Regions from separate parts of the Oerskovia sp. NPDC060338 genome, predicted to be linked through region 3. Evidence: riboswitches for the same ligand, from Rfam matches in the RefSeq annotation. Region 3 holds a riboswitch; each other region holds the start of a gene.
What was found. Region 3 has a riboswitch for S-adenosylmethionine ahead of ACFWGN_RS15770 (NADPH-dependent FMN reductase). Riboswitches for the same ligand answer to the same signal wherever they lie in the genome.

Region 1: another riboswitch for S-adenosylmethionine. It lies ahead of ACFWGN_RS03580 (hypothetical protein); the one in region 3 lies ahead of ACFWGN_RS15770 (NADPH-dependent FMN reductase).
Region 2: another riboswitch for S-adenosylmethionine. It lies ahead of ACFWGN_RS03910 (hypothetical protein); the one in region 3 lies ahead of ACFWGN_RS15770 (NADPH-dependent FMN reductase).

The regions. Positions count from the first base shown of each region.
Region 1 is NZ_JBHXCQ010000002.1:337,470-347,160, forward strand. It holds gene ACFWGN_RS03570 (TM0106 family RecB-like putative nuclease) at 1-1,749, shown strand, start outside; gene ACFWGN_RS03575 (hypothetical protein) at 1,837-2,523, opposite strand; gene ACFWGN_RS03580 (hypothetical protein) at 2,656-3,024, opposite strand; SAM riboswitch class IV at 3,132-3,243, opposite strand; gene ACFWGN_RS03585 (cold-shock protein) at 3,375-3,578, opposite strand; gene ACFWGN_RS03590 (polysaccharide deacetylase family protein) at 3,761-5,296, opposite strand; gene ACFWGN_RS03595 (aldo/keto reductase) at 5,520-6,371, shown strand; gene ACFWGN_RS03600 (branched-chain amino acid ABC transporter substrate-binding protein) at 6,845-7,936, shown strand; gene ACFWGN_RS03605 (branched-chain amino acid ABC transporter permease) at 8,109-9,143, shown strand; gene ACFWGN_RS03610 (branched-chain amino acid ABC transporter permease) at 9,140-9,691, shown strand, end outside.
Region 2 is NZ_JBHXCQ010000002.1:411,330-421,020, reverse strand. It holds gene dpdD (protein DpdD) at 1-1,388, shown strand, start outside; gene ACFWGN_RS03940 (EcsC family protein) at 1,820-2,617, shown strand; gene ACFWGN_RS03935 (VOC family protein) at 2,645-3,484, opposite strand; gene ACFWGN_RS03930 (hypothetical protein) at 3,576-3,848, opposite strand; gene ACFWGN_RS03925 (C2 family cysteine protease) at 3,858-4,934, opposite strand; gene ACFWGN_RS03920 (hypothetical protein) at 5,119-5,661, shown strand; gene ACFWGN_RS03915 (NERD domain-containing protein) at 5,687-7,360, opposite strand; gene ACFWGN_RS03910 (hypothetical protein) at 7,423-8,184, opposite strand; SAM riboswitch class IV at 8,243-8,360, opposite strand; gene ACFWGN_RS03905 (hypothetical protein) at 8,456-9,253, opposite strand; gene ACFWGN_RS03900 (hypothetical protein) at 9,448-9,691, opposite strand, start outside.
Region 3 is NZ_JBHXCQ010000012.1:140,300-149,990, reverse strand. It holds gene ACFWGN_RS15800 (ABC transporter ATP-binding protein) at 1-132, opposite strand, end outside; gene ACFWGN_RS15795 (ABC transporter permease) at 129-1,301, opposite strand; gene ACFWGN_RS15790 (ABC transporter permease) at 1,294-2,289, opposite strand; gene ACFWGN_RS15785 (ABC transporter substrate-binding protein) at 2,336-4,018, opposite strand; gene ACFWGN_RS15780 (copper homeostasis protein CutC) at 4,243-4,998, opposite strand; gene gdhA (NADP-specific glutamate dehydrogenase) at 5,311-6,648, opposite strand; SAM riboswitch class IV at 6,933-7,044, shown strand; gene ACFWGN_RS15770 (NADPH-dependent FMN reductase) at 7,065-7,742, shown strand; gene ACFWGN_RS15765 (flavin reductase family protein) at 7,739-8,305, shown strand; gene ACFWGN_RS15760 (hypothetical protein) at 8,379-8,795, opposite strand; gene ACFWGN_RS15755 (LLM class flavin-dependent oxidoreductase) at 9,000-9,691, opposite strand, start outside.

The sequences.
Region 1 (9,691 bases), on a different contig from region 3:
ACCGCACTCTTCGAGGGACCGGCTCCCGACGGGATCGAGCCCGCGCGCGGCGCGGTGCGCTGGTCGACGGGGAGCGTGCGCGTGCACGGTGTCGAGCGCGGGAGGCTCGCGAGCGGCCGGGAGGTCGACGTCCTCGACGTGCGGATGCCCGTCCCCAAGGGAGCCGCCACGCACGACGCGCTGCCCATGGCGCTGACGGTCGGGCAGGTGCTGCCTACGCCCCAGCAGGAAGCCTCGATCCGGGCGCTCGCGACGCTCGTCCAGGCGCAGAACCCCGACGGGCCAAAGGCTCCCCTCGGGCTGCCGGACCACCCCGCGCTCGACCTGCTGCGCCGGCGTCCGCCGCGCACGGTGTCCGGCGGCCCGCTGCCCACCCTGGGTGACGGCCCCGAGCGGTACATCGACGCCGTCACGGACGCCGTCCGCGACCTCGACGGGTCCTACCTGGGCGTCCAGGGGCCTCCGGGCACCGGCAAGACGCACCTCGCCTCGAAGGTGATCGGTCGCCTCGCCGCCGAGGGCTGGCGAGTGGGTGTCGTGGCACAGTCGCACGACGTCGTCGAGAACGTCCTCGCGGGCGTCATCACGAAGGGCGGCGTCGCTGCGGACCGCGTGGGCAAGAAGGCCTCGGGTCCCAAGGGGCGGGACGTGTCGAGGGTCGGGCGAGACGCGGGGTCGGGCCTGCCCGACGACGTCGCGGCCGCCGAGCTCCCCGAGGGCTCGCGGCTGGTCCCCTGGCGGCTCGTGGACTCCGCCCAGACCTCTTCGTTCGTCGGCGAAGGGCCCTGCGTGATCGGCGGGACAGCCTGGGACTTCGCGCACGTCGAGCGTTTCGGTGACGGCGAGCTCGACCTGCTCGTGATCGACGAGGCCGGGCAGTTCTCGCTCGCGAACACCGTCGCGGTCTCGCGGGCCGCGCAGCGGCTCCTGCTCCTGGGAGACCCGCAGCAGCTCCCGCAGGTCTCGCAGGGGCAGCACCCCGAGCCGGTCGACCAGTCGGCCCTCGGCTGGCTGACCCGCGCGGGTGGCGGGCACGACGTGCTGCCCCCGGAGTTCGGCTACTTCCTCGCACGGTCGTGGCGCATGCACCCTGCGCTGTGCGACGCGGTGTCCGAGCTCGCGTACGAGGGCCTGCTGCACGCCGAGGCGGCCGCGAGCGAACGGCTGCTCGTGGGGGTCGAGCCCGGTGTGCACGTGGTCGAGGTCGAGCACGCCGGGAACGCGGTGTCCTCGGTCGAGGAGGCCCAGGAGATCGTGCGGCAGGTCCGGGCCCTGATCGGGACCGCCTGGTACCCGGGCGGGCGGGGTGGGGCCGCGCCCGCCGGTGGCGTCCCTGGCGAAGGAGCGTCCGGCGCCGGTGCCCCAGGTGGGGGCCCTGCCGGCTCGCGCCCCCTCGACCAGCACGACTTCGTGGTCGTGGCCCCCTACAACGCACAGGTCTGGACCGTGCGGCACGCGCTCCAGGCCGCGGGGCTGGGGGACGTGCGTGTGGGGACGGTCGACAAGTTCCAGGGCAAGGAGGCGCCCGTCGCGATCGTCTCGATGACCGCCTCGGCGCGCGAGGACGTGCCGCGCGGCATGGAGTTCCTGCTCTCGCGGAACCGGGTCAACGTCGCGGTCTCGCGGGGCCAGTGGTGCGCCGTCGTGGTCCGCTCGCCCCGGCTCACGGACTACCTGCCGCAGCATCCTGAGGAGCTCGCCGAGCTGGGTGCGTTCATCGGGCTGTGCCAGTCGGGGCGCCCGGCCTGAACCCGGCGCGCAGTCGAGTGCATGATCCGGCAGCGACACCCCTGGCGAGTCGCTGCCGAATCACGCACCCAAGGTCTGGACAGGGCCTCAGAAGTCCCCGAACCCGCCGAAGTCCCCACCACCGAAGTCGCCGAACCCACCGAAGTCTCCGCCGAGGTCCCCTCCGGCCTCGGTGAGCTCGCCACCCGTGTCGCCCGCTCCCGGGTCGGCCTCGGTCGCGCCGGGATCGCCCTCGCCTCCCGCCCCACCGTCGCCCGCGAGGTTCGCGGTCGGGTCGCCGAACATCGGGCCGAACATCATGTTGGCGACCGCCGAGCCGATCACGACGCCCGCGATGGTGCCGAGCATGCTCGAGCCGATCATCGACCCCATGCCGGGCCCGCCTTGCCTGCCACCGAACGACCGTTCGAGCGTGCCGGGGTTGCGCATCTCGGCGCGGGTCGCCATGCGGGCGAGCGACTGCGGGTCGTCGGAGGTCGCCCGCTCGGAGGGCGGCAGGTTCTCGCCGAGGTCGGTGAGCACGCGTCGCCGCTGCTCGGGCGTGAGCCGCTCGAACGCCTCGGTGTGCGCCTGCTCGACGGCCTCGGGAGGAGCCGTGCGCAGCAGGTAGCGGTAGCGGTCGATCGCGACGTCGTCCTCGCTGCGCCCCGGACCCGTCGGAGCGGGGGGCGGGGTGCCGTACACGGGGGACTCGTGGCCGTCGTAGGTCGCGTGGCGGCGCGGCGTCCCCTGGTCCTGCGGGGTGCGGCCGAGGAGCCGGTCGAGGAATCCCATGAGCGTGTCCTTCTGGTCGAACCGTCGAGGGCGGGTGCCCTCACCGGTTCAACGTGGTTCGCCGCCCCTCCGTTCCGTCGAGTGCACGATGGGGCAGCGAGTCGCTCCGCGGGTAGCGGTCGGACCGGGCAGTCAGCGGGGGGCGGGCTCCGGCACACAGCCGACCCCGCCCAGGAGCCGGACGTTGAGCGACCGTCCGGCGAGCTCGAGCGCGTGGTACTGCTCGTGCACGCGCACGGTCAGCCCGTCGGCCAGGTCGAGGCCCGTGTGGTGCCACACGCGGCACGCTCCCTCACCCGTCGCGTACTCGACGACGACCTCGACGCCACCGTCGACGGGGCGCACCGCGCGGACCGTGCCGTCGCGCCAGCCCCAGGGCCGGTTGCCCAGCATGCGTGCGTGGACGGGGTGCAGGAGGTGCCCGGTGTCGTACCGGTCGCACACGGTCGGTGCGGGACAGGGGGCGGTCGTCGCCCGGCGTTCCATGACGTGCTGAGCCATGGTGCTCCTTCTCTCCGTGCCCGACGGCGGAGCTCACCCCGCGCGTCGACGCTCACCCGGGCGGGCCCAGGGTGAGGGGCACGAGGAGGAGCGCCGTGTCGCCGGGCTTCTCGCTCTTCCCCCACGGTCGTGGGGGCGGGTCTTCCTCCGGGAGCACCGTGCGCGTCGCGCGGTTGCCGGACCAGCACGCCGGAGGGCGGTTCGCTGGTCCTCTGGACCGTTCTCAGTTCTACCACGGCGGCAGAGACCAGGCACGGAGGTGCCTGGTCCTGGACGCACGAGTGCCCCCGACCGGCGAACCGGTCGGGGGCACTCGTTCAATGATCAGCTACGCCCGGAGGCGAGTGAGATCAGAGCGGGCGGATGTTCTCCGCCTGCGGGCCCTTGGGGCCCTGCGTCACGTCGAACTCGACGCGCTGGTTCTCCTCGAGCGAGCGGAAGCCCTGCGTCTGGATGGCGGAGTAGTGCGCGAACACGTCGGCGCTGCCGTCCTCAGGTGCGATGAAGCCGTAGCCCTTCTCGCCGTTGAACCACTTCACGGTTCCCAATGCCATGGGGATCTCCTTCTAGAGTTTCAAACAGCTCCATGATCTGGAGCCGAACATCACGGTGTTCGTCGTCAACTCTTGGGTAACAAGGTTCGCGGTGGCATGGGGCCGTTGCGCAAGGACAAGCGAGGCACTGCAATCTCACCGGTAACGGTACAGGGGTTACTCCGACTGTGCTACCCCTGTTGCTAACGATTGAAGTACTTGTGTCCACCAACCAGGTCATGACCGAGCAAATCGGGCACGGTCACGAGCGTGTAACCAGCGGCCCGCAGACTGTCCACGATGCCCGGCACGGCCGACACGGTCGAGGCGTGGATGTCGTGCATCAGCAGGATCGCCCCAGGTCGGGCACCTGCGAGAGCCCGCTCGGAGGTCATGGCCGAGTCCTTGTTCTTCCAGTCCTCGGTGTCGACGTCCCACAGGATCGCCGGCTCGTTGCGCTGGGAGAGGACACTCGTCACAGTATCGCTCGTCGCGCCGTAGGGAGGGCGCACGAGGGTCGGTCGGACGCCCGACGCGGCCTCGACCGCGTCCGCGGTCGACTGCAGCTCCTGCGAGATCTGGTCGGTACCGAGCTTCGACAGGTCGGGGTGCGACCACGTGTGGTTCCCGACGGCGTGGCCCTCGGCGACCTCGCGGCGTACCCGGTCCGGGTTCGCCTGGACCGACCGACCGACGAGGAAGAACGTGGCCCTGGCCTGCTTCTCGGCCAGGGTGTCGAGGAGCTGCGACGTGTACCTGCCGGGGCCGTCGTCGAACGTCAGGGCGATGCACCGCAGCACCGAGCAGTCCGGTGCGTCGGGCGACGCGGGGGGTTGAGCGGCCACTGGCGGCTCCTCGGCAGGGGGTGGGGCGATCCCGATGAACGCTGCACCGCTCGCCGCGACCTCGGCAAGCTGCTTGCCGACGGCCGACAGGACGCTCCGCGTCGCGTCCGGCTCGAGGCGCACGGCCAGCTCCCCGTCGGCCCGGGCCGAGACCAGGCCGGGCGAGAAGACCAGGGTCGCTGCGCCGTCGGGCCCGAGACGGACGTCCCGGAACGTGTCCTCCGACGACGGCACGGGCTCGCCGAACCCCAGCCCCTCGGCCGCGAGCGCCGCTCCCGCCCACTCCGCGGCCTGCTTGCGGCCGTCCGCGGTGAGCAGGTCCGACGACCACGTCGTGGTCGCGCGCGGGAGGTCGGTGTAGAACGTCTGGCTGCCCACCTCCCCGTTCGCCCCGCCCGTGAAGGCGTAGGTCGAGGCGTGCACGCCCAGCACGTCGCCCTGCGCGAGCACCAGGTCCCACCCGACGTTGAGCTCGTTGCCCACCGCGCCGGGGTCGATCGCCGACTCGTAGGCCTGCGTCGTCCCGTCGACGAAGCGGCCGAACGCCCGCGCGAGCGAGCGCTCGCCCGGGATCGCGACGGTCGAGACCGAGCGGGCGTCGCCCGTGTCCGCGGTCGACTCCTGGTGGATCTCGAGGTTCTCGACCGAGGTCGGGTCGAGGACCGCCGGCGGGTCCACGCGCTCGGCGGGGACCGGGGTCGCGGTCGGTGACGGGGTCGGCGAGGGCTGTGCCGACGGCTGTGCGGACGCGCGCGTCAGGTAGAACGTGACGCCCGCGGCGGCGACCAGCAGGGAGACGACGACGGCGACGACCCAGACGGCCCGGCTCCGCGGGTGCGCGGGGGAGGGACCGCCCGACGGCAGGCCGCGGGACGGGGAGGCGTGCGGGGACATCAGGCCACCGTGCCACGCCCGAACGGTGCGCGTCGCGCCCGGACGGGCCGATGAGGCGAGCGCCACAGCGTCCGCCTCGACCCCTCGCACGGCCGCCCCAGGTGCTCCACGACCTTCACGCGCCGGGCACCCGGGCCGCGGGGCGTCCGAGACCCGGGGTGCGGCTCCGACCGCTGCGCGCGACGGGTGGTGCCCACCGGCGGGCGCGGGGTAGAACTGGACGATGGTCTCTCCTTCCCAGGTCCCCGGCGTCGTGCTGAACAACGGGGTCACCGTCCCGCAGGTCGGTCTCGGTGTCTTCAAGGTGCCCGACGACGCGACCCAGCAGAACGTCGAGCAGGCGCTCGAGGCGGGCTACCGGCACATCGACACCGCGGCGGGCTACTACAACGAGGCCGGGGTCGGTGCGGCGCTGCGCGCGAGCGGGCTGCACCGCGACGAGATCTTCGTGACGACCAAGCTGCGCAACGGTGACCAGGGGTTCGAGTCGGCGCTGCAGGCGTTCGAGGACTCGCGCGAGGCCCTCGACGTCGAGGTCGTCGACCTGTACCTCATCCACTGGCCCGTCCCCAGCAGGGACCTCTACGTCGAGACCTGGCGGGCGTTCGAGAAGCTCTACGCCGACGGCGCGGCGCGCGCGATCGGCGTGTCCAACTTCCTGCCCGACCACCTCGCGCGGCTCCTCGCCGAGACCGACGTGGTGCCCGCCGTCAACCAGGTCGAGGTCCACCCCACCTACCAGCAGCGGGCCACGCAGGCCGCGACGCTCGCCGCGGGCATCGCGGTGGAGGCCTACTCGCCGCTCGGGCGAGGCGCGGACCTGGACCACCCCGCCGTGGCGGCGGTCGCGGCCGCGCACGGCGTCACTCCTGCGCAGGCGATCCTGCGCTGGCACGTCCAGGGCGGACGGATCGTCATCCCCAAGTCCGTGAACCCCGAGCGGATCGCCGCGAACATCGACGTGTTCGGGTTCGAGCTCTCGGCCGACGAGGTAGCGGCGATCGACGCGCTCGACTCGGACGCCCGCCTGGGCTCCGACCCCGCGACGGCCGCGTTCTCGCAGTACCCGGCCTGAGCGCAGGTCGCAGACCTCTCACCTGCGCCTCTGCCGAATCGAGACGTCCCCGTGACGGTGCCGTAACGCGGGACGGAGTCTCGCGTAACTGTTCCCGCATACGTTCCAGACACTCAGGTCGTCAGGACCCGAGCCCGGAACGTCGGGCGCGTTGTCCGGTTCGCCGTGTGTGACTCTCTGGTTGCAATTGTGCAACTGGGGTTTCGCGCTCGTCCGACCTGTGCCATCGTCAGCACGATATTCAGTGCTGAATATTCAGGTGATCCACCGCGGGTGCGAGGACTCTGAGCACCCGGGTGCGATCTGGCGCACGGAGGTTCGGAATGCAACGCACAGCACGTCGAACGACGGGTGGGCTGGCCCTCGCGCTGGCTGCCACCCTCGCCATCACCGCATGCGGTACTCAGTCTCAGGGGGACAACACAGGATCGACAGAGTCGTCGAGCGAGACCGGCACGGCCGACCTCGCGATCGTGCCATCCGTCCAGATCGACATCGACGGCAACGAGGTCCCGGTCGAGACCTCTGGCGATCCCGCCGACCCGGCCGGTGACGGTACGGCCGAGTGCGCCGAGGGAACCTCGATCGCCATGGCCGGCGCCCTGACCGGCCCCAACGCCGCGCTCGGGCAGAACATCCTCTACGGCGCCAAGGTCGCCGTGGACGCGTTCAACGCCGCGAACGCCGGCTGCCAGGTCACCATCAAGGAGTTCGACACCGAGGGCGACCCGCAGAAGGCCACCCAGGTGGCTCCGCAGATCGTGGGCGACGCGAGCGTCATCGCCCTCCTCGGCCCGGCGTTCTCGGGCGAGACCTCCGCGACGGGCGACGTCTTCAGCCAGGCGGGCCTGCCGTCGCTGTCGGCGTCGGCGACGAACCCCGACATCACCAAGAACGGCTGGAAGACGTTCTTCCGCGGCCTGGCGAACGACGCGGTCCAGGGACCCGCGGTCGCCAAGTACATGGTGGACACGCTCGGTTACGAGAAGGTCTGCGTGGTCCAGGACAACTCGGACTACGGCGTGGGCCTCGCCAAGGAGATCACCGCGGGGCTGGGTGACGCGGCGGACGACTCGTGCTCGGCCGAGGTCAAGGTCGGCGACAAGGACTTCGCCGCGGCGACCCAGCTCATCTCGAGCTCGGACGCCGACGCGGTGTTCTACGCGGGCTACTACGCCGAGGCGGCGCCGTTCGCGCAGCAGCTGCGTGACGCGGGCGTCGAGATCCCGTTCGTGTCCGCGGACGGCACCAACGACCCGCAGTTCGTGACCCAGGCGGGGGCAGCGTCCAAGGGCGCGATCCTGTCGTGCCCCTGCGGCCCGGCGCCCGACGAGTTCGCCTCGGCCTACGAGGCTCTCAACGGCCAGGCTCCCGGCGTCTACTCGGTCGAGGGCTACGACCTGGCGACGATCATGCTCACCGGGATCGCGTCCGGCGTGACGGACCGTGCCGGGATGCTCGACTTCGTGACGAACTACGACGGTGAGGGCCTGGCCCGCACCTACAAGTGGGACGACACGGGCGAGCTCTCGTCGGCCCTGATCTGGATCTACGAGGTCAAGTAGCCGGTCGGCGCCTGCCGGTCCGGAGCGCCGCCCCCGCCTGGTCGAGCACGACCAGGTCGGGGGCGGTGTGCCCTGACGGCAGCCGCCGAGCGGACCGCGGTGCGCCCGCCTCCCCGCGGGGCGGGCGCACCGCGGTCGGCCGACCGCCCTCCCACCGGCTCGAAGGAGCAGCATGTCGATGCTCGTCCACGACGTCCTCGCCGCAGACCCACTCATCGGATTCGACCTCGCGGCACTGGGCCGCAACTTCTGGGCCCTCACCGTCGACGGCCTGACCTACGGCGCGGTCTACGCGCTCGTCGCGGTGGGCTACACGCTCGTCTACGGCGTGCTGCGTCTCATCAACTTCGCCCACTCCGAGATCTTCATGCTCGGCATGTTCGGGCAGTACGCCACGCTCCTCGCGCTCGGGTTCTACCCGAGCGGTGACGCGTTCGACAAGGGCGTCCTGCTGACCGTCCTCTACCTGGGGATCGCGATGATCGGCGGCATGGTGGTCGCGGGAGGGGCCGCCGTCGGGCTCGAACGCGTGGCCTACAGACCGCTGCGCAAACGCGGGGCACCGTCGCTGGTGTTCCTCATCACCGCGATCGGCGCCTCGTTCGTGATCCAGGAGTTCGTGCACTTCGTGCTCCCGGCCCTGACGGGTGGCGAGCTGGGCGGCGTGAACGCCGAGCAGCCCATCCGGCTGGTCGAGCCCGAGGTCCAGTTCCAGATCTTCGGTGCGAACGTCACCAACGTCACGCTCATCATCATCTTCTCGGCGCTGATCCTGGCGCTCGCGACCGACATGTTCATCAACCGGACCAAGTTCGGCCGCGGCATCCGCGCGGTCGCGCAGGACCCGGTGACGGCGACGCTCATGGGCGTCTCGCGCGAGCGCATCATCATGCTGACGTTCCTCATCGGCGGCATCCTGGCCGGGGCCGCGGCCCTGCTCTATACGCTGCGCGTCCCCAACGGGATCATCTACTCGGGTGGCTTCATCCTGGGCATCAAGGCGTTCTCCGCGGCGGTCCTCGGCGGGATCGGCAACCTGCGCGGCGCGCTGCTCGGCGGTCTGCTGCTGGGCGTCATGGAGAACTACGGCCAGGTCGTGTTCGGGACCGAGTGGCGTGACGTCGTCGCGTTCGTCCTGCTGATCGTGGTCCTGATGTTCCGTCCGACCGGCATCCTCGGCGAGTCCTTGGGGAGGGCGCGAGCATGAGCACCAGCACTCCTGCAGAGAACGACGGTGCACCGGTCTCCGGACCGGCAGCACCGGCACGACCCCGCCCCGAGCTCCCGCCCGCGGGGCAGACGCCCGTCGGGCAGCGCCCCCACGGAGGAGCGGGCGACCGGCTGCGCCTGTGGTGGGACGCGCTCGCGCGCCCGGCGCAGTGGGCGTTCGGGGCCCCGTTCGTCCTGTTCATCGCGCTCCTGCCGATCCTCAACATCCCGGTCCTGACCACGGTCGGCACCAACTTCGGGGCCGTCATGGCCCAGTTCGGGATGTACGCGCTCATCGCGATCGGGCTCAACGTCGTGGTCGGCCAGGCGGGCCTGCTCGACCTCGGCTACGTCGGCTTCTACGCGATCGGGGCCTACACGCTCGCGATCCTCACGAGCCCCGACAGCCCGTGGAACGTGACCCAGCCCGAGGGCTGGCTGTCCGACGACTGGGCGTGGCTCGCGGTCCTGCCCGTGGCGGTCGCGATCACGGCCATGTCGGGCCTGGTCCTGGGGTCGCCCACGCTGCGCCTGCGCGGCGACTAC
Region 2 (9,691 bases), on a different contig from region 3:
CAGTAGTGGTCGAGTTCATGCTTGGATTGCTGCGGCACGCCCCGTCTCCGACGCTCGAGCGTTTGGCCGGTGAAGCCGAGACCTTGTCGCCTGCCTTAGCCGAGTCCCTCCGACAGTTGTTCGCGCCCGCGCCCGCGGTCGTTGCGGAGTCGGGCGCGGCGCCTCCGCCTGAGGACGCGGAACCCGCACCCGCGACGCCCTTCGGGCCGGACGACGAAATTCACCGACTCATCGACGAGGGCGAGTTCGCCGCTGCGGTGACGACAGTTCTTGCCGGGACAGCGACACCGATGCGGGCCGCCCTTCTGCTCGCCTGCTTCCGGGAGGTGGAGGATCCACAACTCGCCCCGGAAGTTGCGGCCTTCGTCGGGGCCTCCGGCCTCCGAGAGACGCCGCCCAAGGACGATGCCGTTGTACGCGCCGACCTGATGTGGTTTGAAGGGTTTCTTAATCCGCAGCGAAACCTCGGGTGGCACGGTTGGTTCGACGCATTGGAAGCGGGCAACCTCAGGGACGCAGCAATCGACTTCAATCTCACCTCTGAATGGGCGACGCTCGACTATTCCACCGCCGCCGACCGCCTGACCTCCTTGGACGATGAGGCGTTGGCTCAACTTGGTGACCAGGGCGGCGCATTCATGGCGGCGCATTCATCGCTGTTCGCGGATCCGAACGGCGCCGAACTATGCGAACGAGTGCTCGCTGGATTCGCCGTTAGTGAGAAGGGTTCCTTGGGCGTCCGGGTGCAGACCGTCGCACTCCTTGAGTACTTGGCAGCGACCGGACCCGCGGCCGCTGTCCTGACCTCCGCGCTGGAGTGGACGGAGCTCATTGTCGAGGCGGCGACCTCGGCCGTGACCGCCAGTTGGACAGTCGATGTTCTGCAGGCCGCCACCACGAGTCCGCGAGCTCTTGCTCTCGATGCAAAGAGTCGACTGTTCTACCACGCACTTGTCGTGCTACGGCCGGTGAAATCCGGTCTCAGTCTCGCCGACATCGAGGGGCTTCGCCTGGTGGCTGAGGAGTTGGCAACCGCCCTGCCGGACGACTTTGAGGTCCAGGACTCAGACGCTAACCCTGCGGCCCCCTACCGGTACCTGGAGGATGCCGTCGTCGTCCTTTATTCGCTAACAGAGTCTGCGATTACGCGCGCTGCACAGATTCTGCGTCGTCTCGTTCCAGGTATCGATGTCCGTACGACTTCTGAGCACGACGGAAGCCAGCAATTGGCGGCGCTCAGCGCGCACGCTGATGTTTTCGTCATGGTCGCTGCCTCCGCAAAGCACGCGGCAACAGATTTTATCAAGGAACATCGTGGCGGGCTGCCGATCGTTCAGGTAAACTCGCGCGGCTCCTCGGCAATTCTGCGCGAGTTGGCCGAGGGGTGATTTCTACCGGCTATCACCGTTGGCCGTAGTCAGGGTCGGTAGCCGCCCGGCTCGACGACCTCGGTTCGCAGGCCGAGTTCCTGCAGGTCACGTTGGCCAAACGGTCGAGCCATCACGACGAGGCTGCGCGTCGCGACAACCGGGAGCAGCAGGGCCGCCAGGTCGCGGCGATCCTGGGCTCGTGCGGCGGCTTCGCGAGGACGCGCACGCCGTGCGGCAGCGTGCGGACGTCGGCGGCCACCGGAGCGCAGGATGGCGCGAGCTCGCGGAGGCGCTGGAACGGTTCGGGACCCGGTACTAGTGCTACTTCGCGCCATTCGCCATTCGAATTCCATCCACGCGTGCCAATTTCACCCGCTTGGCCCTCCTACCCAGTGCCAAAGGACCGTACATTCAGGCTCGCAGACTCACCCAGCGACCATGGAGGCACCGTGTCGGCGACCGCGACCGAGAACGCACCGAACGACCCCGATGACGCCACCGATTCCCGGGTAGAGAGGGTCGCAGCTCGGCTGACCGCGCTGGTCGGTTCGGTCGTCGCCGACGGAGTGGGTCCGGTGTCCGGATCCGTCGAGTGGGCGGAGTCGCGTCTGGCTCGTGTCCAGAAGGAACGGTACGACCCGAGCAAGAAGAGGCAGAGAAACCCGGACGAGGACGTCGAGGAGGTCGAACGCGTCATCAAGCGCCTCGTCATCGAGTCGACGCAGGCTGCAGGCGCGAACGGCTTCGTCACCGGCCTGGGTGGGCTTGTCGCCATGCCGGTCACGATCCCCGCCAACATGGCCGGTGCGCTGATCATCAATGCGCGTCTTGCCGGCGGCATCGCCTATCTGCGCGGCTACGACCTGCACGATCCGCACATCCTCACGATGGTCACTCTCGTGTCTGCGGGCTCGACCGCACAGCAGGTGCTCAGTGCGTTCGGCGCCAAGGTCGGACAGCAGTTCGCGATGGAAGCCATCAAGGCGATCCCCATCAGCGTTCTCAGGCAGGTCAACAAGAAGGCGGGGTTCTTTCTCGTCGCCAAGTACGGGACGCAACGGGCAGCGATCACGCTGGCCAAGGTGCTGCCCATCGTTGGTGGAGTCGTCGGCGGCGCGGTGGACGCTACGCTCACTCAGCTCATCGCGCGCACCGCGAAGTCGCTGTTCCCACGCGACATTGACGACATGCCGGAGCGAAAGCCAAGAAGGCGTCGCCGTGACGAGACGGCCGACGAGGTCGCGTGACCTCTGGTCCTGCCCCTGTCGGTCCGCTTACCCCCACTCCTGCGGCGCGAACTGCGACAGCGTGAGCTGCGCCCCCTGCGGGTCGCGCACCACGGCCTCGCGCGTCCACTCGTTCTCGCTCGTCGACAGCACGACCCCACCGGCCCGCTCGGCCGCTGCCGCGCTCTCGTCACGGTCCGCGACGGAGAACGCCACGTCCCACCGAGCCGGCCCCTCGACGCGCGCGATCCCGGCCGCGACGTCGGCGAACCCTGGCGGCGCGAACTCCTGCCGTTCGAAGATCCCGGGGTCGATGGTGTGCGCGAGGTGGTCGCCGTACCCCGGGACGCGGAACATACCGGCGCCGAGCGCGGGGTCGAGCTCCCAGCCGAGCAGCGGTCCGTAGAAGTCGAGGGCCCGGTCGGGGTCGGGCGTGAGGAGGTTGCTGAAGTTCCAGGTGCCCGGCTCGTTGACGCGTTGCGCCCCGAGGCGCGTGCCCGCCTGCCACAGCCGGAACCGCGCACCTTGCGGGTCCTGGACCGAGGCCATGCGCCCGGGCGGGCCCACCGTCTCAGGCCCGGAGAGCAGCACGCCACCGTCAGCGGCGACCGCCCCGGCGGTGGCGCCGACGTCGTCGACCGCGACGTAGGTGATCCACTCGGGCGTCCCGTCACTGCCGTCCGGCGGGGAGGCGATCGCCGCGACGTCCTGCCCGTCGAGCGAGGCGACGACGTAGCGCCCCGGCGCGTCGGGCGGCATCTTGTCGGTGAACGTCCACCCGAACAGGGCGCCGTAGAACGCGGTGGCGGCGTCGACGTCGGGCTGCTCGGTGTCCACCCAGCACGGCACCCCGTGCGGGTACGTGCGGGGCTGCGTCGGTGAGGTCATCTCTGCCTTCCCGGCCCCGCCGGGTGCGGGGCCTCCCGCGTTCCACCTTCCCAGCCGCCGCCGACACCGGCCTCTGGGGACGACTGTCCGGTCAGTCGGCGTCGTCGATCTCCTCGAACCGCAGCGTGACCTCGCCACGGACCGTGCCTTCGCTCGCCCGGATCTCGTCGAGGTGCAGCGTCCCGACGCCGTCGAGCTCGAACGCGTCCCCCTCGTCGAGCACGACGACGGCCTCGTCCGAGGGGGTGCGCAGCGCGAGCTGCGCGAGGGGCGTGCCGTCGACGAGGCCGACGCGCATGATCCCGACCCGCAGCACCCCGAAGGTGGGTTGCGAGCCCTGCCGAGCATTCCTGACCGTTGTCACAGGTGGGTCCTATCGGGTGGAGGGGACGGCGTAGACGGTGTCGAAGTTCTCCTTGTACTGCTTCTCCGTGAGCCACATGTCGCCGACCTTGTCGGACCCGTCGTTCTGCAGGTGAGCGCCGGGTCCCCACGGGTTGATGACGTGGACCTTGAGCTCGCCGTCGCGCTCCTCGACCTTGTCCACGATGTACGCATGGTTGGGCACGACCCGGGAGTCGTCGACCTCGTCGCCGAACGGCCACCACGACGGCTCGTCCTCGGTCCCGAGCGCGACCGGGCCGTCGGCGAGACGGTCCTTGAGGTCGGAGAGGTTCCCCTCGCCGGTCTTGGAGGGGGTCGCACCGGTGATGGCCGCGAACGCATCGCTCGAGTAGCCGCCGTCGATGTCGTCGTAGCTCCCGCCCCAGTACTCGGCGGCCGCCTTCTCGTAGATCGACGCCCAGCTCGGGTTCCCGCTCGGGTCCATGACGCCGTCCTGCGCGACCTCGGGCTCGACCGTGATCTCGACGGGGTCGCCGTCCTTGTACATCGTCACGGTCCACGTCCCGTCGGCGTTGAGCTTCATGTGGTCGCGGATGAACTGGGGGTCGTCGCGGGCGACCGCGCCCAGGCCCGCGAGGAGCCAGCAGTCGCCGAGGCCCTGCTGGTTGATCATGTTCGGGTCGAGCGCCGCGTCGCCGAGCGGGATCGTGGGCGGGACGTCGACCCACGGGCCGTGGCCCGAGAGGTCCGGGTTTCCCGGCCGGTCCTTCCCCCCGTCGCCGGAGCGGTCGCCGCCAGCCCCCGGTTCACCGCCCCGGTCGAGGACCGACCCGCCGTCGGCCGCGCTGGTGCGGGCCTGGTCCTCGGCGTTCCGCCGGAGCACCTCGGCGTTGTCGCGGAGCGCACCGAGGCAGGAAGCGAGCGCGGGAGCCAGACGCCGGGACCAGTCCTGCCGGAACTCCTCGGCGTCGGGCCCCACCCAGCCCGTGGTGGCGACGATCCCGTCGACCTGCCGCCGGGCCGTCTCGAGCGTCTCGGCGCTCTCCACGAAGCTGCTGCCGAGCCCTGCGAGCGCCTCAACGTCGGCGCCGAACATGGTGCGCATGTCCCCCCTCGTGGCTGCGGGACCGCCTTGGTCCCGGGCATCGCCGACCCACGCTATCGACCACGCGGCGGGCAGGCCATGGGCAGCGGTCCCCATGCGACCTCACCCGGTCGACGCCCCGTCGCTGCTAGGTTCGACGACGCCGCGCACCTGCGCGTCGACCGACCCAGCGAGGGGGCACCGCGTGAGAGACGCCGGATCGTCGAGGAAGCGGCTGCGTGCCGGCGGGGTGCTGCTGGTGGTGGCCGCCGTCGGGCAGCTCGTCGCAGGGTGCAGCAGCTCTCCCGCCGCGGCTCCGACCGCGAGCACGCCGGGTGCGAGCCCCGCCGAGGCGCTCGACACGTACACGGTGGTGCGCGACGACGTCCTCGCGGCGCTGTCGTCCCTCGACCCGGCCACGCCGTGGGAGTCGAGCGGGACGGCCGGCCTCTCCGAGGAGGGCTCGGCGTGCACCCTGGTCCTGCCGGCCGCCGGCTCGGCGCAGTACCTGTACGTCGAGGGCGACGACTTCGCGGCGGTCCGCACAGCCCTGGACCCCGTCCTCGCGCAGCACGGGTTCGCCGCCCTGGGGCAGACCGTGTTCGCGGACGGCGGGGCGGTCGAGGTGTCGTCGACCGACGACGCCGGGGCCGAGCTCGTCGTGTCGTCCGAGCAGACGTCCGTCGTCCGCCTGAACGCGCCGGTGCTGTCGGAGACGTGCGACGACGCGGAGCTCGAGCCGTCCTAGGGTGCGGGGCGGGTTGCCGCCGGCATCACCCGGCCACCTCCCACCTCACCGCCTTTCCCAACCTCCGCCGCACCGCTTCCCCGCCGACCTGTTCGATCCACTCGCGCGGCCCAACGACGACGAGCAGCGACCGTGCCCGGGACAGCCCGGTGTAGAGCATCTCGCGCGCCCGGGCGACGTCACGGACGCCGTTGACGGCGAGCACGACGACGGGGCGCTCGAGTCCCTTGAACCCGAGCACGTGCCCGTAGAAGACGTCCTCCTCGGCGAAGAACGCGTCCCAGTAGGCGGCGTGCCCGCCTAGCGCGACCTCGTTGACCTGGGCGGGGTGCCGGCGCCCGGTCGCGAGGAGCGTGACGGCTCCGGGGGCCCAGCCTTCGTCGAGCAGGGCGTCGACGGCGTCGTCAGCGGCAGCGACGGCCTGCTCCGCAAGGACGTCGACCAGGCGCACGGGTGGTCCGTCCATGCCGCGTGGACGGAGCAGGTCCTCGGACAGGGCGCCGAAGACCTGGGCGATCTGCTTGGTCGAGCGCAGGTTCTCGTCGAGGGTGACCTGGACCAGCTCGATCGGCACGTGCCCCTCGCGGGGGAAGACGCGTTGGGCGTCGTCCATGAAGACGTAGAGGCCGCTCTTGTCGGGGTCACGCAGGCACCTCATGAGCGAGGGCCACCAGAGGTCGCCGAAGTCCTGGGCCTCGTCGACGACGACCGCGTCGAACAGGTCGGCCGGTGACCGCTGGGCCGCGAGCTCTCCGAGGGCGAGCGGAAGGTGCCGTTCCCAGTAGTCGCCGTCGTCGTCCGCGCCTGCTGCGGCGCCCCAGGCGCGCGGCAGGTCGTGGAAGAGACCCACGTAGGTGGGGCGTTCGCGCACGGGCCAGGTCGCGACGACCCGTTCGAAGTACCGTCCGAGCCCGCGCGAGTAGCACAGGAGGGCGACGGACTCCCCGGCGCGCGCCCGCCGTCGGGCCTGTTCGAGCGCGAGCCACGTCTTGCCGGAACCCGCTCCGCCCACGACGCGCAGCCGCCGGGCCTCGCGCAGAAGGTCGAGGATGCGGCCCTGGTCGCGCGTCATCTGCTCGAGCCTGTCCTCGTGCGCTGCGGCCGCGGCGAGGTGCTCCGCCTGGCTGGGGAAGCCGCCCGCGAGCGCCTCGACGACCTCCTCGAGATCGGTGTCGGCGAGCGGCCCGTGCCCTTGGCCGTGCCGGGTGATCGCGTTGCGCACCCGTTCGGCGAGCCCATGCCCGCGTTCGAGGTCCCCTCGGTCGACGATCATGTCGCGGGGCAGATCGAGCGCCGCCCAGTCGGGTCCGACGTACTGGTGCGGGAACGCGACGAGGTGCGCGGTCCGGGACTCGGCGGCGAGCAGGCCGCGGTGCCGCAGCAGCGCCTGGAGTGCGTGCCGCGCCCCCTGCACCTGCCCGACCGGGTCGATGCGGTGCCGCTGGTCCCCGTTCCCCTGGTACCAGGTGCCGTCACGCCGTTCGATGTGCCCGCCCTTGACCTCGATCGCGGCGATCCCGAACCCCGGCCAGGCGACGAGAAGGTCTATCTCGTACTCCTGCTCCTCCTCCTGGAGGCGCAGGCCGTGGAAGACCACGGCGTCGTCGGGCAGCTGCGCCAGGAGCGCTTCGTGGAGGGTGCGCTCGGCGCCCCCGTCGGGCGGGTAGGCGGGTTCGGTCGGGAAGGTGCGGGGCGGCATGGCTCTGGTGTACCGGACCTGCCCGACGGCGTCACGCCCCGCGGGCGGACACGTCGCCCTGGTCACGGCTTTTCACCCGTTCGCATGGCTTCGTGGATGAGCGCGACGGCGACGACGTCGTCGAACCAGGAGGTGGGCTTCTCACGGACGACGACGGCCTCGACCCTGCCGGGTTGGACCTCGATCCCTGCGCGCAGGCGGTCGGAGACGGAGCGCAGGTCCCGGGGCACGAGGGCTTCCCACTCGGCGAGCCGGACGTACACGAACTGGGGGTCGAGCGGTGCGAGGCCGTCGCGCTGGACGGCGGGGTGCACGGACTGACCGACGGGATCGATGCGCCCGATCAAGCCCGTGTCGAGCTGGAACGGCCGAGCCCCTCGCGCGACCACCTCGGTGAACATCCCGTGCCACCTTCGAGCGGTCTGCGGTGTCGTGACGACGGTGTTGCCCTTCGGAATGTGGCGCACGACGCGGTCGAAGGCCCCGGTCATGTCGGCGGCTGCCCGCTCGAGCATCGCGAAGACCTCGTGGCAGGTGACGCACGGCGCGGTGAACCCGGTCGTGACCCCTCGCCGGAGCTCGCGGGCGTTGCGCCGGCACACCACGCAGAGCACCGAGGGGACGATGCCGCAGCCTTCGGCCCGATCGAACGGGGTCTGTGCAACCGGGTGCCGGAAGCACTGGATGGGGAAGGCGTCGTCCCCGACGATCGCCTCGCATGCGTCCTCCAGCAGGACCTGCCGGAGGGTGACCTGGGCCGTGCAGGCGGTCTGGGGGCTGACCTGGTCGGGGGCGGGGTTCGGGTTGATGAACGGTTCGATCATGCTTCTTCCTTCGTCGAGGAAGGGGGCCGACCAGCACCGAAGTCCGGGCTGGTCGACGACCCTGCGCTTCCCGCTACCGATCGGCAGCGGGCGGGTCTTCCTCCTGGAGCACCGTGCGCAGAGAGCGCGGTTGCCGGACCGGCACGCGGAGGGCGTTTCGCCGGTCACTCTTGACCTGGGGCATTTGTACTAGAACCCCGTGGTTGTGCGCAAATCGGGCGACGGTGGCCCGCACCGGGGGCGGACCGTCCGTCCCCCGACACTGCGCCCCTCAGCCGCCTACGGTGAGCAGCGCCAGGCTGGGGTGCTCGCGCAGCGCACGTTCACCGTGGGTCCGGTAGAGCGTCATGACGGCCACGAAGGGTGCATGATCTCCGGTGAGCAGGAGCGGTTCCGCCTCGGAGAACTGGCAGACGAGCCCCCAGCTCGTGGGTTCCGGGAAGACGGCTGTCATCGACGCGTAGTCGAACGAGAGCCACCGGCCTCGCGTCTGCACGAGAAGTCGGTGATTGCTCACGACGAGCCTGCTGATGCACTGCTCACGCCATTGCTGCCGAGCCTTGTTCCGGGCGGCAGTGCGCTGAGCGCCGTTGGAGAGCGCGGTCACGGCCAGGCCTGCGGCGACGAACAAGGGTCGACCGTAGAAGAAGCCCGATGTCTGCGAGTAGCTGACGTCCGTGCCGTAGTACCGGGCATAGCCGATGGGGACGTCGCAGAAGTACTCCTCGTTCGCGTACGGGACGACGTCCCAGACGGCCAGGGTCGCAGGTACTTCTCCCGCGAGGAGCTGCTGGCGCAGCGCCTGGGCGTCCCGCCACCCGCGCGCGGACGCGTCGCGCCGTCGGATGTCGATGAGCTCGGCCGCGCGGAACCGTCCCGTGCTGCGCCGGTGATCGCGATACGTCGCGGAGGCCTTGACGACCGCAAGGACGACGAGGGAGATCGGCGCGACGACGGCGCCCAGGAGGAGCAGGAGCATGACGAGCAAGGTCGAGCTGTCCGTCTGTTCTCCCCGGTCGAGGGCAGCGATGCCCGCCATGCAGCCGACGTAGGCGATCGGTGCGAGCACGAGCGGCACGGCCCAGCGAACGTGCCGCCTGACCGCCCCAGCTTTCGGTGCCGTCCGCGGATCCTCCATCGAAGCCCCCTGCCTCGTCGACGGGCGTGATGGTCTTCAGCCCGAACGATCGGGAAGACTACCCGACGAGGTCGGCCGTGACCTGCCACGGACGTCGCTCACGGCCGCAACACCGCACCGTCACCTCACAGCCGCCCCTCCCCCGCCTGCGCGGCCGTGAGGTAGCAGTACCAGCCGGGGGTGCGGGCGCCGTCGGACTGGAACGTGATCTTGTTGACGACCCCGTTCCGGTTCGTGATGGCCGACCACACGAGCGGGCCCCGCGCCGCGTGCGCGAGGAGCTGCTCGACCGCGCCGCGCGACGTGTCGGCGTTGAGGAACACGTCGTGGCCCGCGACCTGGGCGTCGATGAGCTTGCGGCCACCGTAG
Region 3 (9,691 bases):
GACGGCCTTGACCGGCGGCGAGACCTCGTACTCGATCGAGACGTTGCGGGCAGTGAGGACCGGAGCCAGCCCCGCGATCGCCTCCGCGTGGTCGGGGGTGGTCAGAGGACCGGTCGTGAGCGCGGTGCTCATGCGTTCACCCTCTCCTTCTCCAAGGCGTTCCCGCCGGTGTCGTCGCCGTCGACGGGAGCGTCCTGCGCCGGGGCCGGGTGCGCGCCCTCGCCGCGGACCTGCGCCTTGCGCGCCTGGCGGACGCTCTTGACGGCGGCCGGAGCCGTGCGCAGCTTGGGGTTGATGATCTCGTCGATGCTGAAGTTGATGAGCGAGAGGCCGCAGCCGAACAGCGCGATCATGAGGCCCGGCGGCACGAACCACCACCACGCGCCGATCGTGAACGCGTTGTGCTGGCTGGCCTGGTTGAGCATGGTCCCCCACGTGATGGCACCCGACGGGCCGAGACCGAGGTAGGACAGGCCCGCCTCCGCGAGGATCGCGAGCACCACCGCGAAGAGGAACTGCGCGGCGAGGAGCGGCAGGAGGTTCGGGAGGATCTCGACCGTGATGATCCGCAGCGGCTTCTCGCCCGCGACGCGGGAGGCCGCCACGTAGTCGCGGCTCCGGAGCGACCTGGCCTGCGAGCGCAGCACGATCGCCGATCCCGCCCAGCTCGTCAGGCCCAGCACCACGGCGATGATCCACATGCTGCGGCTCTCCATGTAGCTCGCGATCACGATCACCAGCGGGAGGCCCGGGATGACGAGCATGACGTTGGTGACGAGCGACAGGCCCTCGTCCGTCCAGCCGCCGACGTAGCCGGCCACGATCCCGAAGAACAGCGACAGCACCACGGCGATGGCCCCCGCGACGAGCCCCACGGTCAACGAGCCGGCCGCGCCCTCCGCGAGCTGCGCGAAGAGGTCGGCACCGAGGTTGTTGGTGCCCAGCAGGTGTGCCGCGCTGGGCGGCTCGAACACCGGGTTGTCGTAGTTCCAGGGATCCTGGGTGACGAACGGTGCGATGACCGCGAACAGCACGATGCCGATCGTGAGCACCAGACCGACGACCAGCTTGCCGGACCTGCGCGGGAGCATCTCGCGGAAGCCGCGGCGCGGCGGGGCGGTGACCGGCGCGTCGGCCGCGAGCGCGGCAGACGGGACGTCGCCGTCGGACACCGGGACGTCGGGCACGAGCCCGTCCGTGCGGATGCTCGGCGCGATCCCGTCGGCCACCGCCTCGGCGACCGGGGACGAGCTGGTGGCGGGGGTCACGAACTCCCGCGTGCGGATGTCGTCGTCAGCCATTGTGCCGAGCCCTCGGGTCGATGAAGCCGTACAGAAGGTCCATGAGGAAGTTCGCCGCGAGCACCGTGACGGTGATGACGAGGAACACCCCTTGCATGAGAGCGAAGTCCTTGTCCTGGACCGCGTTGATCATCAGCTTCCCGACACCGGGGTAGGTGAAGACCTGCTCCATGACGATCGACCCCGCGACCACGAAGCCCAGCGAGACGCTGAACCCGGCGAGCGAGGGCAGCGCCGCGTTCCGCGTGGCATAGGTCGTGAGGACCCGGAAGGGACGCAGGCCCTTGGCCTCGGCCGTGGTGATGTAGTCCTCGGACAGCGTCGAGACCATCATGTTGCGCATGCCGAGGAGCCAGCCGCCCACCGAGGACAGGACGATCGTCAGCGCAGGCAGGAAGCCGTGGTAGACCGCGCTCGAGAAGAACTCCCACGTGGCCACGGGCCCGTCCGGGAACATGAACGTGTCGTACCCACCGATGATCGGGAACCACGCCAGGTTCACGGAGAACACCGCGATGAGGATGAGGGCGAGCCAGAAGTACGGCACGGACTGCAGGAGGGTGGACGCCGGGATGATCCCGTCCACCCAGGTACCCCGCCGCCAGCCGACCCACGCGCCCAGCGAGATGCCGATGACGAAGGACAGCACGGTCGCCAGGCCCACGAGCACGATGGTCCACGGCAGGGCCTGACCGATGAGCTCGGACACCGGGGCGGGGAACTTGGTGATCGACGTCCCCAGGTCACCGTGCAGCAGGTTGTTCCAGTACCGCAGGTACTGGTCCCACAGCGACGACTGGTCGTCGGAGCCGAAGAGGAGCTGGATGCTCTTCTCCATCGCGGGGGTGAGCTCTCCCTTGCGGGCCATCTTGGCCCGGAAGATGTCCTCCGCGTTGCCCGGCATGAGCCGGGGGATGAAGAAGTTGAGGGATATGGCGGCCCACAGGGTGATCACGTAGAACGTGAGCCGCCGCGCGTAGTACTTCACCGTTCGTTACGTCCCGTCGTCATCGAAGCTCCTCCTCGGCCCGGCGTCACTCGGTCGGCTTGATGGTGCTCAGCACCACGCCTGCCGAGACCGACCCCCATGACGGCGGGAAGGCGTACAGGTCGTCCTCGGTGGGCCACCCGGTGAAGTCCTTCTGGTCGAAGAACGTCTGCGTCGCGTTGATGACCAGCGGGATGTACGGGAGGTCACGCGTGATCTCGGTCTGGATCGTCGCGTAGGCGGCCTTCTTCGCGGCCTCGTCGTTCGTCGCCGCTGCGGCGTTGACCGCTGCGTCGACCGTAGGGTTGGAGTAGCGGGAGAAGTTCCACTCGCCGGACTCGAGCTGGGTCCCGACGGGCTGGGTGTACTCACCGCTGAACCAGTCGCGGTAGATCTGGAACGGGTCGGCGACCGAGGTGCCGACGACACCACCCATGATCAGCTCGAAGCTGCCGGTCTGGCGCGAGTCCGAGAACTCGTCCCACGTGACGGTGCTGGCCGTGACGGCGATGCCGGCGGCCTTGGCCTGCGCGGCGATGAGCTCGGCGGCGGCGTTGTAGTCGCTCCAGCCCTCGACCGACGTGAGGGTCAGCTCGACCTTCTTGCCGTCCTTCTCGTAGATGCCGTCGCCACCCTTGGTGTAGCCCGCGGCCTCGAGGATCTTGCCGGCCTCGGCAGCGTTCGCCTCCTGCGGGCTGACCTTCTCGACGTCGGGGGAGATCCACTTGTCGTCACGACCGAGCAGGGCGAAGGTCGGCGAGATCTCGCCCGCGAGGCCGACGAAGGCCTTCTCGTTGATGACACCGCGGTCGATCGCGACGTTGAGCGCCTGGCGGACGGCGACGTCCGTCTGGGCGCCGGCGCAGCCGGCGTCGACGTTGGCGCACGTGTACAGCACGGTCGGGTCCTGCGGGGTGTTGATGTACCCGAGGCGACCGTCGGCGGTGAGCGCGTCGGGGTCCGCCACGAACATGCCGGCCCAGTCGACCTTGCCGGTCTTCAGCAGGCTCTCGGCCGAGGTGTTCGCGTCGATCCCGAGGTACTGGACCTTCTCGACGGCGGGTGCGCCACCCCAGTAGTCGGGGTTCGCGACGATCGTGTAGGACGCGTCGGACGTGCTCTGGACGGTGTAGGGCCCGGTGCCGACCGGCGCCTCGTTGGCGAACGTGACCGGGTCGGGGACGTCCTTCCAGACGTGCTGAGGAACCATCCAGGACGCACCGAGGAGGGCGAACTCGTTGGTGAACTGCGGGCCCGTGAAGGTCAGCTTGACGGTCGTGGGGTCGACGACCTCGGCGGAGGCGAGGTACTCCGGCTTGGAGGTGTCGTTCGTGAAGGACCAGACGACGTCCTCGGCCGTGAACGGCTTGCCGTCGTTCCACGTGACGCCCTCACGGATCGTGATCGTCAGCTCGGTGCCGTCCTCGTTGAACTCGAAGGACTCTCCCAGCATCGGGGTGGGCGCCTCGGCGCTGGCCTTGTTGTAGTAGAAGAGCGTCTCGTACACGCCACCGAGCGCGGCATGGAGGACCGTCGGTGCGTACGGGTTGAAGTTCGCGACGATCGGCGTCTGGCTGCCGGCCCACACCGTGAGCACGCCGTCGCCCTTGCTCGCGGAGCCCTTGTCCCCGTCGTCACCCGACGAGCCGCAGCCCGTGGCGAGCAGCGTGAGGCCGGAGGCGAGCGCCACCGCGGTGAGAAGGCGCGTGCGCCCCTTGCTTCGGATCATCATCGGTCCTTTCGAGTCGTCGACGCCTCATCACGTCGATCAGCCCCGCTCGGCGGGTATGTGCAGGAACACTAACGAATCAAGGGTGCCCTGCGAACCAATACAACAGGAAAGTTACCTAAATGAAACACGTCAGCGGTCGGGCACGACAGGAACCGCAGGAATCCGCGGCTCCGGTACCGCGCCGGCCGCGACCTCAGCGCGTCTGAGCCCGACGCGCCCGGTCAGGAACCCAGCGCGACGTCGAGCGCTGAGCGCGCCTCGCGCGCCGCCCCCAGGTCCGTGACCTCGTAGCCGGACCCGCCCCCGCCACCGGGCCCGCCGTCGTCGGGCCGGATGCCCTTGGCCGAGAGGTGGACCGCGTCCACGCCCGCCGCCACGAGGTCGCCCATGTCCTGGGCGCGTACTCCCCCGCCCGCCTGGATCTGCACCCGGCCCGCGGTGTGGAGGGCCATGGCACGCAGCCGGTCGACCCCGTCGATGCTGCGGGCCGCACCACCCGACGTGAGCACCCGCGTGACCCCGAGTCCCGCGAGGAGGTCGAGTGCCGCGGTGACGTCCTCGACGACGTCGATCGCGCGGTGGAAGGTGACCTCACGCCCGTCCGCGGCCGCGACCAGGGCACGGACCGCGGCCTCGTCGACGAGCCGCTCGGCCGTGAGCGCCCCGATCACGACACCCGCAGCACCGGCGGCGACGGCTGCACGCACGTCGCGCACCTGCACGTCGAGCTCGGCCGCGCTGAAGACGAACCCTCCCGGGCGCGGCCGGACCAGCGGGTGGACCTCGACCGGCACTCCCCCGCCCGCGGCCTCGGCCGCTACCGCGACGGCCGCCTCGAGCAGCCCGACGCTCGGCGTCAGCCCACCCGTCGCCCCCAGCGCCGAGCACAGCTCGACCCGGCGAGCGCCGACCTCGGTGGCGATCCGCACGCCGTCGGTGTCCTGGACGGCGATCTCGAGCGCGACGTCGCGTGCCATGTGGGGGTGCTCCTTGCCTCGGGGGCCGGCGGGCGGGGGCGCGCCGACGGGTCAGCGGCCAGCGTAGACCCGGCCAGGACCGCCGCGGGAGCCGGCGCCGAGGCGAGCGCACAGCGACCGCGGCCCGACGACGGCGCGCGCGTGACGTCGTCGGGTCGCCCGCCCGCGAGCGCGGCCCGCGAGCCCACCTCAGGCCCCGCCGGAGACGACGAGAGCGGCGCGCCCCGCGCGTGCTCGAGGCACGCGGGGACGCACCGCTCCTGGTCGTGCAGGGCAGCGCCCGGGCCGCTCAGCGGCCCGTCAGGACGAGCGTCAGATGACGCCCTGGGCGATCATCGCGTCGGCCACCTTGGTGAAGCCCGCGATGTTCGCACCGAGCACGTAGTTGCCCGGCTCGCCGTACTCGTCGGCCGTCTCCTCGCAGCGCGAGTGGATGCCCTCCATGATGTGCGCGAGGCGCTCCTCGGTGTACTCGAACGTCCACGCGTCGCGCGAGGCGTTCTGCTGCATCTCGAGGGCCGAGGTCGCGACGCCGCCGGCGTTCGCGGCCTTGCCGGGCGCGAAGAGCACGCCGGCCTCCTGGAGCAGCGCGACGGCACCCGGCGTGGTGGGCATGTTGGCGCCCTCCGCGACCGCGAGGACACCGTTGGCGACGAGCTGCTTGGCGTCCTGCTCGGTCAGCTCGTTCTGCGTGGCGCAGGGCAGGGCGACGGTCGCGGGGACGTCCCAGATGCTGCCGCCCGTGACGAGGCGCGCACCGGGGCGGCGCTCGACGTAGTCGGCCACGCGTCCGCGCTCGACCTCCTTGATCTGGCGGAGCAGCTCGACGTCCACGCCGGCCTCGTCGACCACGTAGCCCGACGAGTCGGAGAACGACACGACGTTCGCCCCGAGCTGCTGGGCCTTCTGGATCGCGTAGGTCGCGACGTTCCCGGAGCCCGAGACGACGACGCGCTGGCCGTCGAAGCTCTGGCCCTTGGTGCGGAGCATGTGGTCGGCGAAGAAGACCGTGCCGTAGCCCGTGGCCTCGGTCCGCACGAGCGACCCGCCCCAGCTGATGCCCTTGCCCGTGAGGACACCGGACTCGTAGCGGTTCGTGATGCGCTTGTACTGGCCGAACAGGTAGCCGATCTCGCGGCCACCCACGCCGATGTCGCCGGCCGGGACGTCCGTGTACTCGCCGATGTGGCGGTAGAGCTCGGTCATGAACGACTGGCAGAAGCGCATGACCTCGCCGTCGGACTTGCCGCGCGGGTCGAAGTCCGAGCCGCCCTTGCCGCCGCCGATGGGCATGCCGGTGAGCGAGTTCTTGAAGATCTGCTCGAACCCGAGGAACTTGACGATCCCCAGGTAGACCGACGGGTGGAACCGCAGGCCGCCCTTGTACGGGCCGAGCGCCGAGTTGAACTCGACGCGGAAACCACGGTTGATCTGCACGCGGTTCTTGTCGTCGACCCACGGCACGCGGAAGATGATCTGTCGCTCGGGCTCGCAGATGCGTTCGAGCACGGCGGCGTCGACGTACTGGGGGTTCTTCTGGAGCACCGGCCCGAGCGAGTCGAAGACCTCACGCACCGCCTGGTGGAACTCGGCCTCACCAGGGTTACGGGCGAGGACCTCGTCGTAGACGGAGTGCAGACGACTATCCATGAAGTGCTCCTCGGCAGGGCTGGTTCTTAACTGCACCAGGTTACGTACGTGTAAACAGCGCCGTACTCCCGTCCCACTCTGGGAGACGGCAGGCTCACGACCTGGGACATCACGGTTGCCCGGGGCCGCCGCCGGGAGCCCCGGCGCGGCCGTGCCACGCAGGCGACCCGGGCTCGCCCCGCACGCAGCGCGCGAGCCCCGCCACGAAACAACCGTCCACGCCGTGAGAAATCTCGACCGGATCGGTACAGATTGGCGCCGGTCGGGCTATACCCCTACCCAACGGTCACGAGCACCAGCGCCAAGCCCCGGCTCGCTGGTCAGCAACCCCTCCCACGACGGGGTGCTCCGGGAGATGACCTGGCCGCGCCGACACCGGCGCGGCAAGCGTGCAGCACGACGACAGCGAGGACACCATGACGCAGCACCAGACACCGCCCAGCGACTCGGCCGGCACCGGCAGCGGCCTCGGCACCCGGCCCGGACCCGACGACGGCGCATCCCACCCGCCCCGACCCGCCGTGGTCACCCTGGTCGGCAACCCCCGCCCCGGGTCACGGACCCTGTCCGCGGCGCAGGCCGTCGCGACCCGGGTCACCGACCACCTGGGCCTCGCGGCCACCCCGCCCCCCGCCACGATCGACCTCGCCGAGATCGCGGCCGAGGTCCTGGCCCCCGTGCACCCCCGGGCCGACGCCGCGCGCGAGGTCGTCGCGGGCGCGACCGTCCTGGTCGTCGCGACCCCCGTCTACAAGGGCTCGTACACCGGCCTGCTCAAGGCGTTCCTCGACCTCTACGGCCCGGACGGCCTGGCCGGGGTCGTCGCGGTCCCGGTCGTCGTGTCGGGCAACCCGGCGCACGCCCTCGCGGGCGAGGTGCACCTGCGCCCGCTCCTCGTCGAGCTGGGCGCGACCGTCCCCGCGCGGACGCTCACGCTCCTGGACTCCCAGCTCGGCGAGGCCGAGCTCGCGAGCACCGTCGACGCCTGGCTCGACCGCGCGGGGGGCCCGCTGCTCCGGGCGGCGAGCGCCGCCGTCGGGAAGGACGCCACCACCCACCAGACCGCCCCCGAGCTCGCCGAGGTGACCCGATGACCGCCGAACCCACCACCCGCTCCGACGTCGCCGGCCTCGCCGGGCTCGAGGCCCTGCTCCACGAGCAGGACGAGCCCCAGCTCAGCCCCGACGCCTACAAGGCCGTCTTCCGGCAGCACCCCGCGGGCGTCGCGGTCGTCGCGCTGCACCACGAGGGGCGCCCCGTGGGCTTCACGGCGACCTCGGTCATCTCGGTCTCGGCCGCGCCGCCGCTGCTCGCGTTCTCGCTCGCGTCGACCTCGTCGTCGTGGCCCGCGATCTCGGCCGCCCGCACGGTCACGGTCAACTTCCTCAGCGCCGACCAGGACGACGTGTCGGCACGCTTCGCGACGAGCGGGATCGACCGGTTCGCGGCCGGCGGATGGTCCCCCCTCGACTCGGGCGAGCCCGTGATCGACGGCGCGCTGTCCTGGGTGCGCGGGCGCATCATCCAGCGCACGCCCGTGGGCGACAGCTACCTGGTCTCGCTGCGCGCGCTCGCGTCGGGGACGCGCAGCGACGCGACGCCGCTGGTCTACCACGACCGGTCCTACCACCGGATCGGGGACCACTCGGCCCTCTGAGGCCGCGACCTGGGTGAGGGGCCCGACGACGGCGCGTACCGCCGTCGGGCCCCTCACCCGTGCCGGGGGCCGGCTACCAGGTCCAGCCGCGCGCGCTGAGCTCGAGCTCCTCGCGCAGCCGCTCGTCCTCGTCGCTGCGCAGGCCCGCGGCGAGCGGGTCGGCGTCGACCTCGAGACCGCTGAGCCGGCACGCCTCGCGCAGCAGCGCGTCGTACGCGCCCTGCGCGGCGAGGTAGTGGTGGGCCCGGGCGTAGACGCCCGGGTCGTCCTGGACGTCGCGCAGCTCGTGCGCGAGCTGGCCCAGGCGGATCTGGAGCCCCAGCGCCACGAGGGGGTCAGGTGCCCGACGGCGCCGCTCGCGCCACGTGAGCCGGTGCGGTCGGAGGGGTGGAAGAGCGTCTACCGGAGGCCGGTCGTGGCGCACCGTGAACCACGCGATGACGGCGACCACTGCCGCGCCCACCACGCCGGAGATCACGAGAAGCCACATCGTCGGAGCCTTCTTCCGGTGCCCGTACGTGCCCGCAGGACTCTTCCAGCCTAGGACCTGCGGGCACGCTCCGCCAGGGTTCGAGGCCCGTCGTCGGGCCGGTCGGACAGCCCTGACGCGAGGTGGGAGAGGCGACCGCGCGGACGCCCGTCGGCGAGCGTCTCTCCCGCCCCGGCGGGGCCCCCTGACGTGGTCGGCCGCGACCTACGACGCCGTGAACCCCTTGGCCCGGCGCGCGTCGGCCGGCCCCCACAGGTCGGTCTTGACCTCGGCCCGGACGAGCGGCACGACCTCCTCCGCGAACCGGCGCAGCACGTCGTCCTGCCGGGCCGGCTCCAGGAGGTGGTTGATCGAGACCGACTGCAGGTCGTGCCCGTAGCTCTGGTGGTAGTCGAGGATCTTCTCGGCGACCCGTTCGGGCGAGCCCACGAGGTCCGGGCCGCGCTCGACGGCCTCCTCGATGGTCCGGAAGCTCGTGACCTTGCCGACCGCGGCCGGGTCGTACTTCCGCAGGTCCGCGCGCGCGACCGCGCCCTCGTAGATGGGGCGGAACTCCTCGATCGCCTGCTCGGTGGTGTCCGCGAGGAACAGCCCGCCCGAGCCGGACCCGACGAACCCGTACGCCGGGTCGTGCCCCGCCGCCGCGTACTGCTCGCGGTAGTGGTCGATCAGCACCTTGTAGCTCTCGCGCGGCTGGAACGCGTTGGCGCTCACGATCGGGTCGCCCCACCGCGCGGCGAGCTCGACCGCGAACTGCGACGTCGCCGAGCCGTGCCAGATCCGGAACGCGCCGTCGTACGGGCGCGGCAGGGTCGTGGCGCCCTGCAGGTCGGGGCGGTGACGGCCCTCCCAGTCGACCTCCTCACCGCTCAGGAGCAGGCGGAGCAGCTCGTAGT